2 regions of the Enterococcus sp. AMC2644 genome follow, and region 2 is predicted to be linked to the other one. Evidence: riboswitches for the same ligand, from Rfam matches in the RefSeq annotation. Region 2 holds a riboswitch; the other holds the start of a gene.

Region 1 (9,267 bases), 210 kb from region 2:
AATAATAAGCCATTTGCTAATAATTCATTGGTAATTTCATTGGTAATACAATGAATCAATGGCGCTTTTTTCAGAGGTAAATACTGCGCAAGTGTATCTTGCCAAGTTGTCATATTGATACTCCTTTATATAAATGTTGAATTTTTTGAATCGCTGTGATGCTCTTGGCTTTTTGCCAGATAAAAAAGGCAACGACTGAACCAATACAAGCCGCTCCAATAAAACGTGGGGTATACATTAACCAATAAAAATCGCTACTACTACCAGTAAACCAAACCATTACCGGATAAGACAATAAAGAGCCAATAATTCCTGTACCAATAATTTCCCCGACCATCGAAGAAACAATGGATGGATACAAGCGATACCCCAGCCCTGCTAGGAAAGCTCCGAACACTGCACCAGTTAAGGCTAACGGCGGAATTCCCAATAACGTCATCCGAATTAAACCACAGACCAAAGCCATAATCGTTCCGTAAACTGGACCTAATAATACGCCAGCTAATACATTCATCACACTCGACATTGGTGCCATACCTTCAATTCGAAACAATGGAGATAAGACCACATCTAATGCAACCATCATCGCTAGATAGGTTAATTTCTGTAATTTTTTATTTTCCATAATATACTCCTTTATTTGTTGAAATTATATGCCATATTCCAAAAAGCCTCTTCCATCTTCACGCTAGTCACAAATGCAGCAATCATTTGTTGACGTTCGAATGCTGTAGCTTTTTGATATAAGCTATTTAACAATTCTTGTTCTTCTGCAACAATTGCCATGCTCTCTGGTGTCGTACAAGTATCAAGCCAACGCTGATAGATAGGGTGTGGCGATTCTCGTAAGGTTAAGCCAATTTCTTGATACAACCAAGCACAAGGTAGTAAACTCGCAAATGCTGTAGCAACAGAATCGTTCAATTGTTGATGCATGTGACTTACATACTCTTGAGGAACCATTGCAATTGGTGTTTGTTGTCTTTCTTGTTGTGTAATTTGGAGTGCTTCAAAAAAAGTTTCACGAATATTAATTTCTCCAGCTATCAAGCGTTTCGCCCCTTGTTGCATCATCTTCTTTATTTTTGGTAGCGTCGTCTGTTGAGCAATGGCTAGATAAACCGACTGCAATGATTCTAAATAATAACAATCTTGTAATAGATAATAACGGAAACAACTTTCAGGTAAGGTTCCCTGATGTAATTCTTGAATAAATGGATGTTTCAAGCTACGCTCCCAGCTTTCTTGTGCAGTACAGCGGGCGATTGTCACAAAATTCATTGGGTTTTACCTAATCGTATCTTTGGGAACAAAGATTGTCGGATTCATCCGATAAAGTATTAATAATACAATTGTCGTTACAATCGCCGTTGCTAGCCCGCTGATTCCATTCATCACTAAAGAAAAGACGACCGGACTCATGCCCCATAGCGCATACGAACCCCAGAAAACCCAACCAGCGACAAAATGCCAAAAATAACGAGCCAATGCGCCAATCATTACACCAGAAATGATTTGTTTGTGAGCAGTTGATTTGTCACCGTTAGCAATCGCTGTTTGTAATTTAGCAGCTGCAATACCTGTTAGACCGGCAAAAGTAAAAGCGATTGGATATTCAATTAATACCTGTATCACACTTAAAAAGAAGACTTTGCCCGTTGGAAAATGTAACAGCCCCCAAATAAATGCTGCTAATAAGCCGGCTTTAGGACCGCGGCGCAAGGCGTAAACTGCAATGGGGATTTGCCCAAGCGAAATGGAAAAACTTGAACCAATATCGACTGGAATAAACGATAAGACCATTGCTAAAGCTGCTAAAATGGTGCCTTCCACCCAAATTTTTGTTTTTGATGAACCCATAAAAAAACTCCTCCTTTAGAATCTTCACAATTCACAAAGGAGAAGTAAATGACAGTTATCATGTACACTTCAACTCATCACAATTCCTACGCTCGAATGATCGAAACAGGTACGGAGGGTTTAGAGTAAACTCAATCTCAGCCCAAATGGACTCCCCTTTGCGAGTAGATTCTATTTAATTTTTAATACAGCAAAAGCATAGCACAGTTTTTAGGTAATGAAAACCTTAATGTAATTTTTTTATTATTAAACGGACAATTTTTTTTGAAAGATTGACATTGTAATGGTTTCAAGTATTATTAGGTGTAATAAAAGAGAGGAGCGCTGATATGATTATTAAACCAACTCTTGCTGAAAAGATGAACATCTTTTTTGACAAGGAGAACCAACCTAATGAGCGTGTCACTATGGGCTTAATTACATTACAACCTGGTGAAAAAAGTCCAGCAGAAGGTTTTGCTCGCCACGACCAAGATGAATATTCTTATATTATTTCGGGAACGGCACATACCATTTTAGAAGATGGACAAGATTTAATTGGCAAACCTGGTGATGCGCAATTAATTGAAAAAGGAGAAGGTCACATCAATTACAATGACGGAGACGAACCAGCAGTGGTTGTCTGGATGTTAGTCGACCGTCACTAAACTAGGAGGAATAAAATGAATAAAAAGGGACTTTGGTTAGGTGCCCTAGCAACTTTAGCATTAGTCGGTTGTTCAACAGGGAAGCCAAAAGAAGAAGCAACACCAATTAATTTAATGTCTGCATCGGAATTAACAACGTTAGACACATCAAATATGTTAGATTTTCCCGATGCAATTACACATACTGCAGCCTTTGAAGGTTTGTATGCCTTAGATGAAAACGATGAAGTAATTCCCGCAGTGGCGAAAGAATTGCCTGAAATTTCTGACGATGGTAAAATTTATACGATTACTTTACGTGATAATGCTATTTGGAGCAACGACGAGCCAGTAACTGCTCATGACTTTGAAGCGGCCTGGAAAAAAATGATTGATCCCAAAAATGCCTTAATCTATAGCTTCTTACTAATCGATACGGTCGAAAATGCCGAAGCAATCGCAACCGGCGAAAAAGAAGTCGATGAATTAGGTGTAAAAGCACTCGACGATTACACCTTAGAAGTGCATTTAAGCGAAGCAAAACCATATTTCACATCCTTGCTCACTTTCCCTACATTCTTCCCACAAAATCAAACAGCCTTGAAAGAGTTTGGTGATAATTATGGGAAAGATAGTGAGAGTATTGTCTATAACGGACCTTTTATTGTTGAAAATTGGAAGCAATCTGGAACAAGTTGGGATTTAGTCAAAAACGACAAATATTGGGACAAAGAAAATGTCAAAGCGGAAAATATCCATTATGATGTCATCAAAGAAGCATCTACTGCTCTAAACTTATTCAATGATGGCCAATTAGATGTTGCTACTTTAACAGGTGAATTAGCGAAGCAAAACTTAACTAACGAAGACTTCCATTCCTATCCAACAGCAACGATGAATTATATCCGCATGAACCAAATCCGTGGTGGCAAAGATACCCCACTTAAAAACAGCGATTTACGTAAAGCTCTGGCGTTAGGTATCGACAAAGAAACTTTAGTGAACAATGTCATGGCTGATGGTTCCAAACCTCTTTACGGTGCAGTAACAGAAGGATTTGTTAGCAATCCAGCTACAGGAGTTGATTTCCGTGAAGAAGCGGGTAACTTGATGGAATATAACAAAGACGAAGCCTTACAATATTGGGAAAAAGCCAAAGCTGAGCTAGGAGATAACATTACTTTAGAATTGATGGTTACTGATGATGGTGGCTACAAAAAAATGGGTGAAAGTATTCAATACAGCTTACAAGAAACGTTCCCTGGCTTAACGATTGAACTAAAAGCTCTGCCAACTGAAACAGCATTAAACTTAGCTCGTGACAGCGACTATGACTTATTCTTGATTTATTGGACACCAGACTACAAGGATCCAATTTCGACTTTAAATACGTTATACTCAGGAAATGACCGTAACTACTCAAATCCGACCTATGATCAATTGTTAGATGATGCCTCAATCAAATACGCCAACGATTTAGAAAAACGTTGGGAAACTTTGATTGCAGCAGAAAAAGAAGTCATTGAAAATAATCCAGGCATGATTATTATCAGCCAAAACCAACAATCTGTTTTACAAAACAAAGCGATTGAAGGCTTAAATTACCATACATTTGCGGCACCATTAACGTTGAAAAATATTTATAAAAAATAAATGAAAACAGATCAGAAAAAATTTCTGGTCTGTTTTTTTCATCTATTCCGCTGCCGCTTCGCCTACTTCAACGTAACTCATATCATTAACAGATTCTAACGTGTATTTACCATCTTTGTACTTGATGATGTTTACGCTGGCATTTTTCAAGCCGCCTTCTGGTACTTCAAACTCTTCAAATAATGTATCTAATAACGCAGAAATACTTAACCCATGTGACGTAATCAAAATGTTGCCAGTACCTGGATTTTTAGACTCTTCTTCAACAATTGTAGTTAATCCTTCTGTTAGTCGATCAGTAATTGTTTGGTAATCTTCTGCGGGCCAGTTTATCCCTTCTTCAATCCCTTCTTTTTTCATATGTTCTTTATCTAATTTTGCTACACTATCAGCAAATTCTGACGGATCTAAATTTGCTAAAAATTCTTCTAAAGTCACACCACGATCATCAGCAATGTCTTGCCACATCGTATGGTTTAGGTCCCCTTCATACGTTCCGAAATTAAACTCACGTAAATGACGATCTGTATGAATTTCCAAATGATTAGATGCTGTATTTTCATCCATAATCAAGTTCGCTGTTTGAACGGCACGACCACTGTCGCTACTATAAACAGCTTGGAAATCAACGTCTTTCAAACCTACACCTGCTGCCGTCACAACTTCTTCACCCGCTGGCGTTAATACCGCATCAGACCAGCCCTGAACACGGTCTGTTGTATTTAACATCGTTTTTCCGTGACGGACGACATATAAAGTTAGCTCATCAGCGACCTCATCGCTAACCGTTGCTGACTCGATAACTGATTCGTTTGTTGGCGTAGTACCACCATTTTGACAGCCAGTTAATACGAGTCCAAATGAGAATAACACACCCGCTGCAACCAATAATTTCTTCATCTTTTTCTTCCTCCTAATTCTCCAGATTAAAAATGTTTTTCCAAAACAACAAAAAAACCCATAACTGTCCCAGGTAACTTGGATGCAGTTATAGGTTATGCTCTTTACAGATAACATTCCTAATCAATTGTATATAGATTTTTGCTTGAAGAAAATCTATAATGAAAAGGCTATCATAATTTTAAATACCTGTCAAACCTATTTTTGAAAAAGCTTACAATTTTATTTTCCTTAAAAAATAGCTTGATAAACAGGAAAATAGGCCTGTGACATAAGGAGATTGACCGTAAAATATCCGAACAATAGAAGATTACTCATGCTATTTTATTTGGATATTTTTGTCTTGTTTCGTCTTATATCACAGACCCATTTTGTTTCTTTTAATTTATAGTATCAGCCACTATTTAATAAATGCTTCTTTTGACTCAAATAATGGGCTGACTGGTTTGTTCTCATGGATACGTTTGATTGCTTCTGCCATTAAGCTACCAACGCTAATTTCATCAATCTTATCAATTTTGCGCTCTTCTGGTAAATTAATTGAATCAGTCACAACTAAACGTTCAATTGCTGATGCTTCAATCCGTTCTAAGGCTGGACCAGACAATACAGGATGTGTACAAGAGGCATATACACTTTTAGCACCAGCTTGTTTCAAAGCATTTGCTGCTAGAGTAATTGTACCTGCTGTATCAATAATATCATCAATTAGGACACAAATTTTGCCTTCAACATGACCAATAATGTTCATTACTTCAGCAACATTAGCGCGTGGACGACGTTTGTCAATAATTGCAATTGGTGCTTTTAAGAACTCTGCTAACTTACGCGCACGAGTTACCCCACCATGGTCAGGTGATACTACCACAACATCATCACCTTGAATGTTATTTTCTAAGAAGTAATTTGCAATTAATGGTGCACCCATCAAATGATCCACTGGAATATCAAAGAATCCTTGAATTTGTGACGCATGTAAGTCTAGTGTTACCATACGATTGGCACCAGCTTTTTCGATCATATTTGCCACTAATTTTGCTGTAATTGGTTCGCGAGAGCGTGCTTTACGGTCTTGACGAGCATAACCATAATAAGGCATCACAACGTTAATTGTTTTTGCACTGGCACGTTTTAAGGCATCAATCATGATTAATAACTCCATTAAGTTATCATTCACTGGGTTACTTGTTGATTGAATGATGTATACGTGCGCACCACGAATACTTTCTTCAATGTTGACTTGGATTTCACCATCACTGAATTGTTTGACCGAACATTTACCTAATTCTACACCTACTGCAGCAGCGATTTTTTCTGCTAACGGACGATTAGAGTTTAGCGCAAAAATCTTTAATTTTGGATCAGAATATTGATTCGACATGAGAACCTCCACTTTCTATACATTCGACTAGTAAAAAGACTACAATCTACTAGAATCATCTTCCTAGTAAATAGTAGTCATTTTTGACAAATAAATCAAGACTTTCGTCTAACTTATTGCATATATGGGAAATTTTTTGCGTAATCTTCTTTATTTACTTGGCGAGCACGTGCAATAGCTAAGGCATGTTCGGGTACATCCTCAGTGATAGTCGAACCTGCTGCGATACAACTATTGGCTGCTACATTGACTGGCGCAATCAGATTGGCTCCTGAGCCAATAAAACTGTGGTCGCCGATAACCGTTTGATATTTGTTTTTGCCATCATAGTTCACGAAAACTACGCCACAGCCAACATTGATGTCTTTGCCTAATGTCGCATCGCCAACATAGGTTAAGTGCCCTACTTTCGTTCCTTCACCAACCGTCGCATTTTTGACTTCGACAAAGTTGCCGATATGTGCATCTGCCATAATTTCAGCTTTTGGACGTAAATGGGCATAAGGACCAACATCCGCTCCAGAATGAACCGTACTTTCTTCGACTACCGATGATTTCACCACCACATGGTCACCAATGATACTGTCAACGATTTGTGATTGTGCGGTAATCACACAATTTTCACCAATGACTGTGTTACCTTTTAAGTACACACCTGGTTCAATGACTGTTTCTGCACCAATTTCAATGCCAGCATCGATATAGGTCGCTGCTGGGTCAACAAAAGTCACGCCATTCACCATGTGTTGGTGATTGATACGTGCTCGCATAATGCGGTTAGCTTCAGCTAAGGCAACTCGGTCATTCACACCTAACGATTCATCAAAATCTTGTGTTTGATAGGCTGCCACATTTTTGCCTTCGTCTTTTAGAATTTCAATAATGTCAGTTAAATAATATTCGCCTTGCGCATTATCGGTGTTTAATTTGGTTAAGGCATCGAATAATAATTCATTATCAAAACAATAAGTACCCGTATTGATTTCTTTAACTTGTGCTTCTTCGGGTGTCGCATCTTTTTGTTCCACGATCCGATCCACAATTCCGACGTGGTCACGTAAAATACGACCATACCCCGTTGGATTTTCTGCATGGGCGGTTAAGATAGTCGCAGAAGCCCCTTTTCCTTGATGGTATTCAAATAAATGGTCCAAGGTTTCTGATGTTAATAAGGGGGTATCTCCACTAATAACTAATGTCGTCCCTTTTTTACCTTTTAAAAAGTCGGCAGCTTGCATAACTGCATGACCTGTTCCTAGTTGTTCCGCTTGCAAGGCATATTGACTGCGCGCCCCTAATTGAGATTGTACTTTATCAGCGCCATGTCCAACAATGGTCACGATTTCTGCTGGTTTTGTTTCTTCCACACGATTAATGATATGTTCTACCATTGGTTTGCCACAAACAGGATGCAATACCTTGTACAGCTTTGATTTCATGCGGGTCCCTTTTCCGGCGGCTAAAATAATTGCGTAACGTGTATCCACGTAACTCACTCCATTCGCTTTTTGCTTTTTTCAGTGTAGCCCAATTGTACGAACTTTTCAACTATATCGGAATATTTATAGCTAGACCAATTTATTTCTGGAAAAAACGAGTGATTTCAATTTGAGCGGCTTCTAATGAATCTGACGCATGAACTACATTACGTGTTTGATTTGTTCCATATTCACCACGTATCGTGCCAATTTCGGCTTTTAATGGATCTGTCACACCAACCATTCTTCGAACACGTGTCACCGCATGTTCTCCTTCTAAAATAAGTAGTAAGACTGGGCCTTCTGTCATATATGCCAATAATTTTGGGAAAAATGGCTGATTAAGGATATGGCTGTAATGTTCTTTTAAAATTTCAGTAGACAAAACGGTCAGATTGATTGCTGCGATTTTTAAATTAGCAGCTTCAAAACGCTGAATAATTTTTCCGACTAGCTGACGTTCAATCCCATCAGGTTTGATGATTACAAGTGTTTGTTCCATACTATCATGCTCCCCTTTATCCATAATAGCTCTAGTTTACAAAAATCCTCAGCTAATGTAAACGCATTCTCGACATTCTTGCCTCAGTCCTAAATCAAATCATCCACAAAAAAATAAAAAACTGATTTCCAACAGGCCATGTTGAAAATCAGTCAATTGCTTATTCTTCATCAAAATAATTTCCTGGTACGACAGAAATGGTTTTGGTTTGAGTATTTACATCTTCGACAAATAATAAAGAATTGTATTCTTTTACAGCGCGTTCTCCACGAAATTTTGCTTCAGCAAACACAGTTACACCAACTAACTCAGCTTCGAATTCTTCAATCAATCCTTGCATCCCGTTAATTGTTCCGCCGCCTTTCATGAAATCATCCACAACTAAAACACGTGACCCTCGTTTTAGACTACGTTTCGACAATTCCATTTTTTCAATACGTTCCGATGAACCTGATACATAGTTTACACTGACCGTTGAACCCTCTGTAATTTTTGAGTCACGACGAACAATGACAAATGGTACATTTAAGTAATACGAAACAGCTTGAGCAATTGGCACACCTTTTGTTGCAACAGTCATCACTGCATCAATTTTTTCACCTAAGTATTTAGAAGCAATAATTCGTCCCACTTGGCGTAATAACTCTGGTTCCCCTAATAAATCAGATAAATAAACATAACCACCAGGAAGTAGACGATCTTGTTCTGATAAGCGTTCCGATAATGCAACAACATATTCTTTTGCTTCTTCTTTAGAGATTATTGGTACAAAAATAACGCCTCCTGCTGCGCCAGGAATCGTATCCAGAATCCCTGTCCCTCTTTCTCTAAATGTTTTTTTAATGATGGCTAAATCTTCACTAATCG
Region 2 (9,267 bases):
ATTAATTCAAGCAGCTCAAGCTGGCAATACAGAAACAATTGAAATTGACAATGGTGCAGAATTAAAAGATGGCACTTATACTTTGGAAGAAAAAAATTACAGCAATGACTATCGTGTTGTTTTCTCAATTGACGTAAAAGACGGCAAAATCGTTGAGTCTAAGTACGATAACGTGAATGAAGCTGGCGAATCAAAAGTTGAAAATAAAGAATACAACGAAATGATGAAATCAAAAGCTGGTATATCACCAGAAGAATTTATTCCTAAATTCAACGAAGCTTTAGTAGCTCAAATGGCTAACGAAGGTGGCACACCAGGAGACATCGAAGCAGTATCAGGTGCAAGTCATAGCCAACACACATTTGTTCTTTATGCAGAGCAATTAATTAACTCTGCTGAAAAAGGTGACACAGCAACAGTTGAAGTGGATAACTTTGTAGAACAATAAAGAAACAATCTATATTTGCGAAAAAAGGCTGGGATTTTTTATTCCAGCCTTTTCTTTTGCGAAAAAAACTTTTCAATTAGACAAAAAAAAGCTATGATAAACAAGACAATAAATAGAAAGAGGAACAACATGAAGAAAAAGTTAAGTCTAGTCTTAGTAGCACTTATTATGGTTGTAAGTATGGCTGCTTGTAGTAACGCTACCAAAAAAAATGCCACTACCGAGTCTTCTGTTTCCGTTGCGAAGGGTTTACGTGAAAAACCTTATGCGAACGAAGAATTTTTATTAGGAACGTATGTCCGTATTCGTGTTTACGATGAAGGAAAAGAAGAAGCGTTAGCACCTGCCTTTGAACGCATTGCAGAATTAGGAGATAAAATTACGATTAATCAATCTGGTTCAGAGGTCGATGCAATCAATGAACAAGCGGGAATTGCACCTGTCACTGTGTCAGATGATATTTACGACTTGTTAAAACATGCGTATGAATATAGTGTAGAGTCAAATGGAGGCTATAATCTGGCGATTGGAGCGATTACGCAATTGTGGCGAATCGGATTTGATGATGCGCGAAAACCTGAACAATCAGAAATTGATGAAGCATTGAAGCATATTGATTATCATAAAGTTACTTTCAATGATGCAGATAAATCTGTGTATCTGGAAGAAAAAGGGATGATTATTGATTTAGGTGCAATTGCTAAAGGGTACATTGCCGATGAAGCAGCAAAAGTGTTGAAAAAAAATGGTGTAACATCCGCAATTGTTGATTTAGGGGGCAATATTTTAGTTGTTGGTCACAGTTGGCGTGGAGAAAATGAAGATTGGAATGTCGGCATTCAAGATCCTAATAACGCGCGTGGAACAATTTTAGGCTCAATCAAAGAAAGCGACAAAACGATTGTTACTTCAGGAATTTATGAACGTTACTTAGAAGTAGATGGTGAAAAATACCATCATATTTTTGATTCTAAGACAGGGTATCCCTATGATAATGATATTGCTAGTGCAACTGTTATTACGGAAAAATCCATTGATGGTGATGGTTTGACGACAGTTATTTTTGATAAAGGTGTCAAAGCAGGTCTGGAATATATTGAACAAAATACACCAAAAGGCACGGATGCTATTTTTGTTACCAAAGAAGGTAGAGTATACGTGACTGATGACATTAAGGACACTTTTAAGTTAGATAAAGATTCTGGCTATACAATGGGTGACCGCAGCGAACTTAAATAGCAATCTAGGAGGAAAAAATGTCACTGAAGAATTTTTTAGAAGTTGTTGAGATCCGTACAAAAGTTGCGAGTCTTTTTCCATTTCTTATAGGGGTGCTGTATTCATTAGCACATTTTAATGAATTTCATGGGTTTTATACGGTGTTATTTTTCATCGGCATGTTAACTTTTGATATGACTACTACTGCGATTAACAATTATATGGACTTTAAAAAAGCGCAATCGGAAACGTATAAATATGAACAAAACGTGATCGGTCGTGAACGAATCTCTCCAGCATTGATTCGTAAAATGATCTTAATTATGTTAGGCATTTCAGCGATTATTGGGTTATTGTTAAGTATGATGACTGGTTGGCTGTTTTTAATTATGGGTGGCGTAGTTTGTTTGGTTGGAATTTTCTATACATTTGGTCCAATCCCTGTTTCACGCATGCCTTTAGGCGAAATTGCTAGTGGTTTAACGATGGGCTTAGGCTTATTTGCGATGACGGTTTATTTGAATACAGTGAATCAACGCGTGTTTTACCTAGATATTAGTTTTAAAAATAACAGTTTTTCCTTAGCTGGCCAATTCTGGGGCATCTTGGCAATTTTTGTAGCTTCTTTACCTTTAGTTTTTACGATTGCAAATATTATGTTGGCAAATAATTTACGTGATTTAGAAACGGATATCGAAAATAATCGCTATACATTGGTGTATTACATTGGTCGTAAAAAAGGCGTCCAACTTTTTCAAGTAATGATGTATGCTTGTTATGCTACGATTTTATTAGGGTTTTTATTTTGGGTATTCCGTTGGCCAATCTTAATTGTGTTTATTAGCTTGCCAAAAATTCGTCGCAACTTGATGAGTTTCCAAGAAACATTGCCACATCCTAAAAGCTTTGGCTATGCTATTCAAAATATGGTATTGTTTAATGCCAGCTATGCATTAGCATTACTATTGAGTTTACTTTTTTAGAGTAGACGCTTGAATAAAGGTATGCTATACTTTAAAAAAATTGAATATAGAAACATTTGGGGTGCTGTATAGCTGAGATTATACCCATTGAACCTGAAACAGTTAATACTGGCGCAGGGAAATGTGTTTATTATTGTGATGAGTGCCTGACTAAGTTTATTTAGTCAGGTTTTTTATTTGCATGATCTGTCGATGAGCAGGACTCCTTTTGCTTCTATTTTAGAATGAAAGGAGTCTTTTTTATGCAAAAATGGTCATTGCAACAAGTAGTTTTGCTTGCGCTTTTAGCGTTTTTATTTGGTGGGGTATTTATGGGGGCGGGTGTACTGTATTCATTATTAAATGCTGTATTAACGCCTTTGGGGCTTAGTCCGTTTGCCAATGAAATATTATTTGGATTATGGACGATGGCAGCACCAGTCGCTGGAATTTTAGTGCCCAAAAAAGGAAGTGCAACGTTAGGAGAACTATTAGCAGCTTTAGCTGAAATGCTTTATGGTTCTTATTTTGGTCCAGGTGTTTTATTATCTGGTCTGATTCAAGGTTTTGGAACGGAACTAGGATTTATACTGACAAAATATCAACGTTATGACAAAGTTACTTTATTTTATGGAGCGATTGGTACTACCGTCTTAAGTTTTATCTTTGAATTTTTCAAATTTGGTTATGGAACATATGGCTTAGGAATGGTCATGGCGTTGTTAGCCGTTCGTTTTGTTTCAGTGGTCTTTTTTGGCGTATTTCTAGTCACACAGATTATGAAAATCTATCAAAAAATTCAAAATGCTAAGGTGTCTGTTTCATGATTGAATTGAAAGAAGTTACTTTTCAGCAGCAACAACAAGTGATTTTTGATCATTTGTCATTTAAATTTCCAAAGCATCAATTTACATTGATTACAGGAGACAGTGGTAGTGGTAAATCAACATTATTTCGATTGATTGCTGGTTTTGCTCAACTGCCATATACGGGAGAAATTTTGTTAAATAATAAAAATTTAACAACTGCTTCGATGAAAGAAAAAGCTCAAGCAGTTGGGATGGTTTTTCAAAATCCCAGTCAGCAATTCACCATGCGAACACTGCGTAAAGAAATCATTTTTGCATTAGAAAATTTAGGTTTGCCTGTTTCTGAAATTGATTGGCGAATGAAGCAGGCATTAGAACTAGGCGAGACAGCGCATCTTGCTGATAGAGAGCTGAATCAATTATCTGGAGGCGAGCAGCAACGAGCTGCATTAACAGTCATTTTAGCCATTGATGCACCTATTTTATTATTGGATGAACCCTTTGCTAGCATTGATCCTGAATCACGATTGCATTTCATTCAAAAATTAAAACAATTACGTACTCAAGGAAAAACAATTATTTTGAGTGATCATGAGTGGTTAGGTTATCAAGGGGTTGTTGACCAAGTCGTTGAATTGAAAGAGGGCGCATTGCATTTGTGTTCTCTCGATAAATTAGATCAAGGGACTCCGAATTTTCGTCTGAGTCAATCAGAATGTAACATGCCCTCGTTTTTTGACTTAGAAAAAGTGCAAATACAACGAAATAAACAATTGTTGCTTGATACAAGTTGGCAATTAAATAAAGGGATTACAACTTTAACAGGCGCTAATGGTGCTGGGAAGACCTCATTATTAAAAGCTATGTCGCAATTAGAAAAATATCGGGGAAAAATGTTTTTGAATGGTAAAAAGTTAAGAAGAAAAAGACAACTTTATCAAAGCATGTCATTAGCTGTACAAGATGCATCCAAACAATTTGTAACAGTAACAGTTCAAGAAGAATTGTCTTTTAGTGACCATCAAAATTTAGAGATTCGTGCAAAACAACAAGCTGCATTAGCCTTTTTTACTATTAAACCTACGCAGAGTCTGTTTCATTTAAGTGAAGGGCAAAAGAAAATTGTACAATTGATTAGTATGTTGAGTCTGAATTTAGATTTTCTATTGTTAGATGAACCCTTTGTTGGTTTGGATCAAAAAGCATGCACATACTTTGTGGAATGGATACAAGAACAATCCGTGCAACAGGATTTTTTAATTGTGACACATCGACTAGCACCGTTAGCTGACATTAGTCATCATCACATTGTATTAAAAAATCAGACATTACAAGTAGGTGAATATTCATGAAAAAAACCAATGCGTTAACTATGACATTATTTATTCTTGTTTTGACACTTGAAATTTCTTTTACAAGAACAGTTGCCTTGAATGTTTTTTTGATTGGATTAGCTGGATTGTTTTTCTTATATCGAAGAAAATGGGTTAGTTTCATCCTTTTGGTCGTGCTCCCTTTAATTCCAGCACTTTCCACCTATTGGTCAGTCATACTGAATGGAAATGGTAGTGAAGATGCAATCTTGTTATTGACACGAACTTACGCATTTGCAGCATTAGGCTTATCGTTTGCCGTAGGCGTAGACTTAGAAGAGTTATTATTAGTTATAGAGCAAAAAGGTGTTGCGCCAAACTTCATTTACGGTTTATTAGTGGTGGTACATGCCGTACCTGCTATCAAAAAGGAAGTACGTGCCCTACAAGAAGCCAGTTTATTGAGAGGCAAAAGACTTTATTTTTGGTCACCCATGTTATATATAAAAACAATTTTCCTTGCTTTTTCTTGGCGTGATCAATACACCGAAGCGATGTACTCACATGGGTATGATGAAATGGGAATAAGAACGCATCACCAACAATATGTTACTTCTTATAGTGGTGTGGTGATATTTAGTTGCTTATTTTTTATTGGAAATATATCGTTGTTTTTTTTATAAAAATTTAGGAGGAATGAAAGATGTTTACCGCGTTAGCAAGAGAAAAAGCCAATCCGTATTGGGAAGGAAGCTTTAGCCATCCCTTTATTCAACAATTACAAGCAGGAACTTTAGCACCAGAAGTCTTTCGTTATTATTTGATTCAAGATCGTTATTATTTAGAGCATTTCGGCAAATTATATCAATTAATTGGGGAACAATCGGAACGATCAGAAGTAAAAGAATTAATGAAAACCAATGCAGAACATCTGGCGTTAGGGGAAGTGGCTATTCGCAAGAGCTTCTTTGCAGAATTAGGAATTACAGATGAGGAAATTCAGAATACAGAGATTGCTCCAACGGCATATCACTATGTTTCGCATATGTATCGCCAATTAATTGAAGGCACACCCAACATTGCTGTAGCAGGCATGCTGCCATGTGCTTGGTTGTATCAAGAAATTGGGACACGCTTGATTGAAAAAGGCTCACCTCATGCGTTATATCAACGTTGGATTGAAACATATGCAGGTGAGGAATCTCAGGAAGCCATTCAAGTGGAACGAAATTTATTGGATCAGTTATATAGTGAAAGTACGCCAGTCGAACAAGAGCAAATGCTAGCAGCTTTTGTCATTAGTAGTCAGATGGAATACGCTTTTTGGGAGATGGCACAAACTTTAGAAACGTGGCATTAAAAAATTTTTATAAGAATAAAACGCAAACCCATGCTGTCAACTAGCGAGTGTTTGCGTTTCGTTCTGCTTGCGCTTGGCTGTTAATCAATTGATTGCAGACTAATTTCACCAGAAGATAGTACTCTCATACCCTCTGAAGTTAAAACCAATAATTCGCCAGTATCAGAGATTGCTTTAGCGACACCACTATAAGTTATCCCTTGCTGAACAAAGGTGACGATTTTGTTTAAAACAAACGATTTTTCACGATAAACGTTGAGATAACTATTGTCAGGCAACCCTTCAAGTAATTCAAAGAAATTTTGCCAAATTAGTTTGATTAATTGATTTCTAGAAACCGGTACTGCTCCATTCGGAAAAAGTGAACTGGCTTTTTTTTCTAAACCATCTGGAAATGTTTCTGGTGGAATAGAAAAATTAATTCCCATTCCTAAAACGACATGTGAGATACGTCCAGTTTCAAAGTCGCTGGTAGCTTCTGATAAAATACCACAAATCTTTTTGCCATCTAAATAAATATCATTGACCCATTTAATATCTGTCTTGCGGCCAGTAACTTCATCGATTGCTAATGAGACCGCAACAGCGGCCAACAAGGTATACTGAGGTAATTCTTCAAAAGATTGGTTTGGATTTAATAAAAGGCTCATATAAATTTGCCCACGTGGACAAAAGAATGGTCGGCCAAAACGACCATGTCCGCCAGTTTGCGTTTCAGCAAGATATAAAGCTGGAGTGTTTTGCTGTTCCATTGCCCCTAATTTAGCGTCTTTCATTGTCGATTCTGTTTCATCCATTAATAGGATATTTTCTAATCGTAAATCATTGGTTGCAATATTATCAGCTTCCAAAACATCAGAAGGCAAATATTGATAGCCATTCGCATGGCGCTCAATTTGATAGCCCATTTTTTCTAATTCGCGCACAGCTTTCCAAATGGCAGTACGTGAAACGCCAATTTCTTGCGCTAATTTTTCACCTGAAAGGACCGCGTTGTTTTTACGTAATAATGCAAGCACTTTTTGTTTTGTATTCATCAAGAAGGATCTCCTCTCATCATTGTTTTAACTATCTAAAATGTTTACGGAAAATTTTAATGGTTAATAAATTATTCGCATAGATAATATCCGCCTGATCAATCATTGCTCCTAACAAGTAATAGTCCTCTTCTTCATGATGTGATTGTGAACCACCTAAAAGTTCATCATAGTAATTTTCAAAGCTCAAGTCACGAGGCGTGTTGAGCATTTCCAAAAAGTCATAAATATCTTCAGGAAGTTCTTGGCATTGACCTTGGATTTTTGCATGGAAGCCTTCTTTGGGAAAATCTAATTCAATCGACAGTTGTTTAATATCATGAGAAAAGAAATACATTAGTAGTTCATCGACAATCCGTCTAGATTTTTCTTTTTCCAGCATGTTTTTTTCCTCTCTTTACTTGGGTTATTGTATCCAACAACGGTACCATAAAAGCGGCAACAAAACCACAAGAAAATCCATTATTGTACAAATTTAGACCACCATGTAAATAGGCAACATTTGAAACGAGCGTCATATGGAAAAAGCCTGCTATAACACCATAGATAGCGCCATAATAACCACTGATTGGCGCTAAACTCGTTCCGAAAATGGCAGTCAATAACACTGTAAATGTTTCACGTGAAAACTCTGGTGATAATTTGGAGGCTAAGACGACGCCGATTAAAATAGGCAAGCTATTGCGCCAGTGATTCCCAAATGCGCTAAAACCAACGGCCGTTAAAATACCACCAATTAACGGACCTGAGAGTTCACCACCCATAACAAAAATAAAGCCAAGCATTAAAAAGCCCATTAATGCCATATTTATGAATGTTGCTCCGACTTCTGCGATAACGATAAAGTCAGTAACAAGTTTTCCAGAGGAAGCAAAAATGGCACGCATACCTTTAAATGAGCGGTGATTTAATAAGTAACCCAAAATAAAAAGTAAAGTAAATAAGGTAAATAGAAAAACAGCTGATTTGCTATGATATTCTGTTGACAACAGTTTAGGGATTGCAATGTCACCGCCGAATAAGCGGAAAGCACTAGTTACAAACATGGCGACAATTCCTGAAGTAAAACCGACATTATATAAAGAAAATCCTTGATGAAATTGTAGAAATTGTGAAGCTAGTGGAGGCAATAAGAAACCTACTAAAATTCCTACAGTATAGCCTAATAAAATACCAAGTGGTAAGGGTAAGCCGGTACCAAATGTCAAATAACTAATAACTGGCGAGGAAGAACTACCAAATAATGCAACCAACAAAAACTGTGAATAAGGTTTACGTACTGTTTTAGCATATAAGTATACACCAATAATAATTGGTAATGAGTTATACAAATTTTTACCAAAAAAAGAGAACCCAGAAACTGTAAAAAAGGCAGCGATTAATGGACCGCTCACAGTTACCCCACGTGATTTCACTAATAAAATACTGGCTAATGTTAAAATACCGCTATTAAAAAAAGCACTTCCGAAGTTTCCTACTGCAAAGTAATCTGTTAACAAATTACTAGGAGATGTAAAAATATAGAGGGTACCTTTCCATAAGTCTTGCGGTGTTTCGCTACAAACGCCAATTGCTATTAACAATAGACTATACGCTATTAGTAACCGATATTTGAGCACTTGTGAGTTTAAATTATTTAGTTTGTTGCGTGTATGTAACGTAATTGTTTTGTTTTCCATAATTCACTTCCTACCATTCTATAATTCTAGGTAACTATACAGTGATTTTTTTCTGAAAGTCAATTTTGAAAACTGTATGCAAATTCTCAAGGGTTAGACCTTGACGAAAATTTACGGAGTGTGTATAATAAGTAGTTGCAAAAACTATCTGAAAAGAAATGAGCAGGAACGAAATATTGTCCGTTTCGGCTTAGTAATAAGGAAACAAAAATAGAACTTCAAAAAAAGAAGCACATCTATTTTTGGTTTTTTTTTGCTTAAAAGCCGCAAAAAATGTTCAGTGTTACGTAATTTTAATATTTGTAACACAAATGCAATTATCGGATAGGTATTTTGAAAGAATTTTTAGAGGGGTGAAGAACTTGGCTGGACACGTAGTAAAATACGGAAAGCATCGCGAACGTAGAAGTTTCGCACGTATCAGTGAAGTATTGGAATTAC

Evidence for each region. A riboswitch is a leader RNA that binds a small molecule or an ion and turns the genes downstream of it on or off. The one in region 2 is predicted to bind thiamine pyrophosphate.
Region 1: it holds a riboswitch for thiamine pyrophosphate, as region 2 does, so the genes downstream of both, thiT (energy-coupled thiamine transporter ThiT) here and AC4BC5_RS07635 (ECF transporter S component) in region 2, are expected to answer to the same signal.

Annotation. Positions count from the first base shown of each region.
Region 1 covers NZ_CM177095.1:1,353,397-1,362,663, forward strand. The annotation lists gene thiM (hydroxyethylthiazole kinase) at 1-113, opposite strand, end outside; gene thiW (energy coupling factor transporter S component ThiW) at 110-625, opposite strand; gene tenA (thiaminase II) at 637-1,281, opposite strand; gene thiT (energy-coupled thiamine transporter ThiT) at 1,288-1,860, opposite strand; TPP riboswitch at 1,927-2,028, opposite strand; gene AC4BC5_RS06620 (cupin domain-containing protein) at 2,190-2,507, shown strand; gene AC4BC5_RS06625 (peptide ABC transporter substrate-binding protein) at 2,523-4,139, shown strand; gene AC4BC5_RS06630 (histidine phosphatase family protein) at 4,182-5,039, opposite strand; gene AC4BC5_RS06635 (ribose-phosphate diphosphokinase) at 5,440-6,420, opposite strand; gene glmU (bifunctional UDP-N-acetylglucosamine diphosphorylase/glucosamine-1-phosphate N-acetyltransferase GlmU) at 6,534-7,907, opposite strand; gene ndk (nucleoside-diphosphate kinase) at 7,999-8,400, opposite strand; gene purR (pur operon repressor) at 8,561-9,267, opposite strand, start outside.
Region 2 covers NZ_CM177095.1:1,558,733-1,567,999, forward strand. The annotation lists gene pplA (extracellular electron transfer flavoprotein PplA) at 1-448, shown strand, start outside; gene AC4BC5_RS07625 (FAD:protein FMN transferase) at 578-1,687, shown strand; gene menA (1,4-dihydroxy-2-naphthoate polyprenyltransferase) at 1,705-2,649, shown strand; TPP riboswitch at 2,697-2,786, shown strand; gene AC4BC5_RS07635 (ECF transporter S component) at 2,892-3,455, shown strand; gene AC4BC5_RS07640 (ABC transporter ATP-binding protein) at 3,452-4,789, shown strand; gene AC4BC5_RS07645 (energy-coupling factor transporter transmembrane component T) at 4,780-5,433, shown strand; gene tenA (thiaminase II) at 5,454-6,110, shown strand; gene AC4BC5_RS07655 (biotin--[acetyl-CoA-carboxylase] ligase) at 6,191-7,147, opposite strand; gene AC4BC5_RS07660 (hypothetical protein) at 7,179-7,529, opposite strand; gene AC4BC5_RS07665 (DUF1576 domain-containing protein) at 7,507-8,826, opposite strand; gene rpoB (DNA-directed RNA polymerase subunit beta) at 9,189-9,267, shown strand, end outside.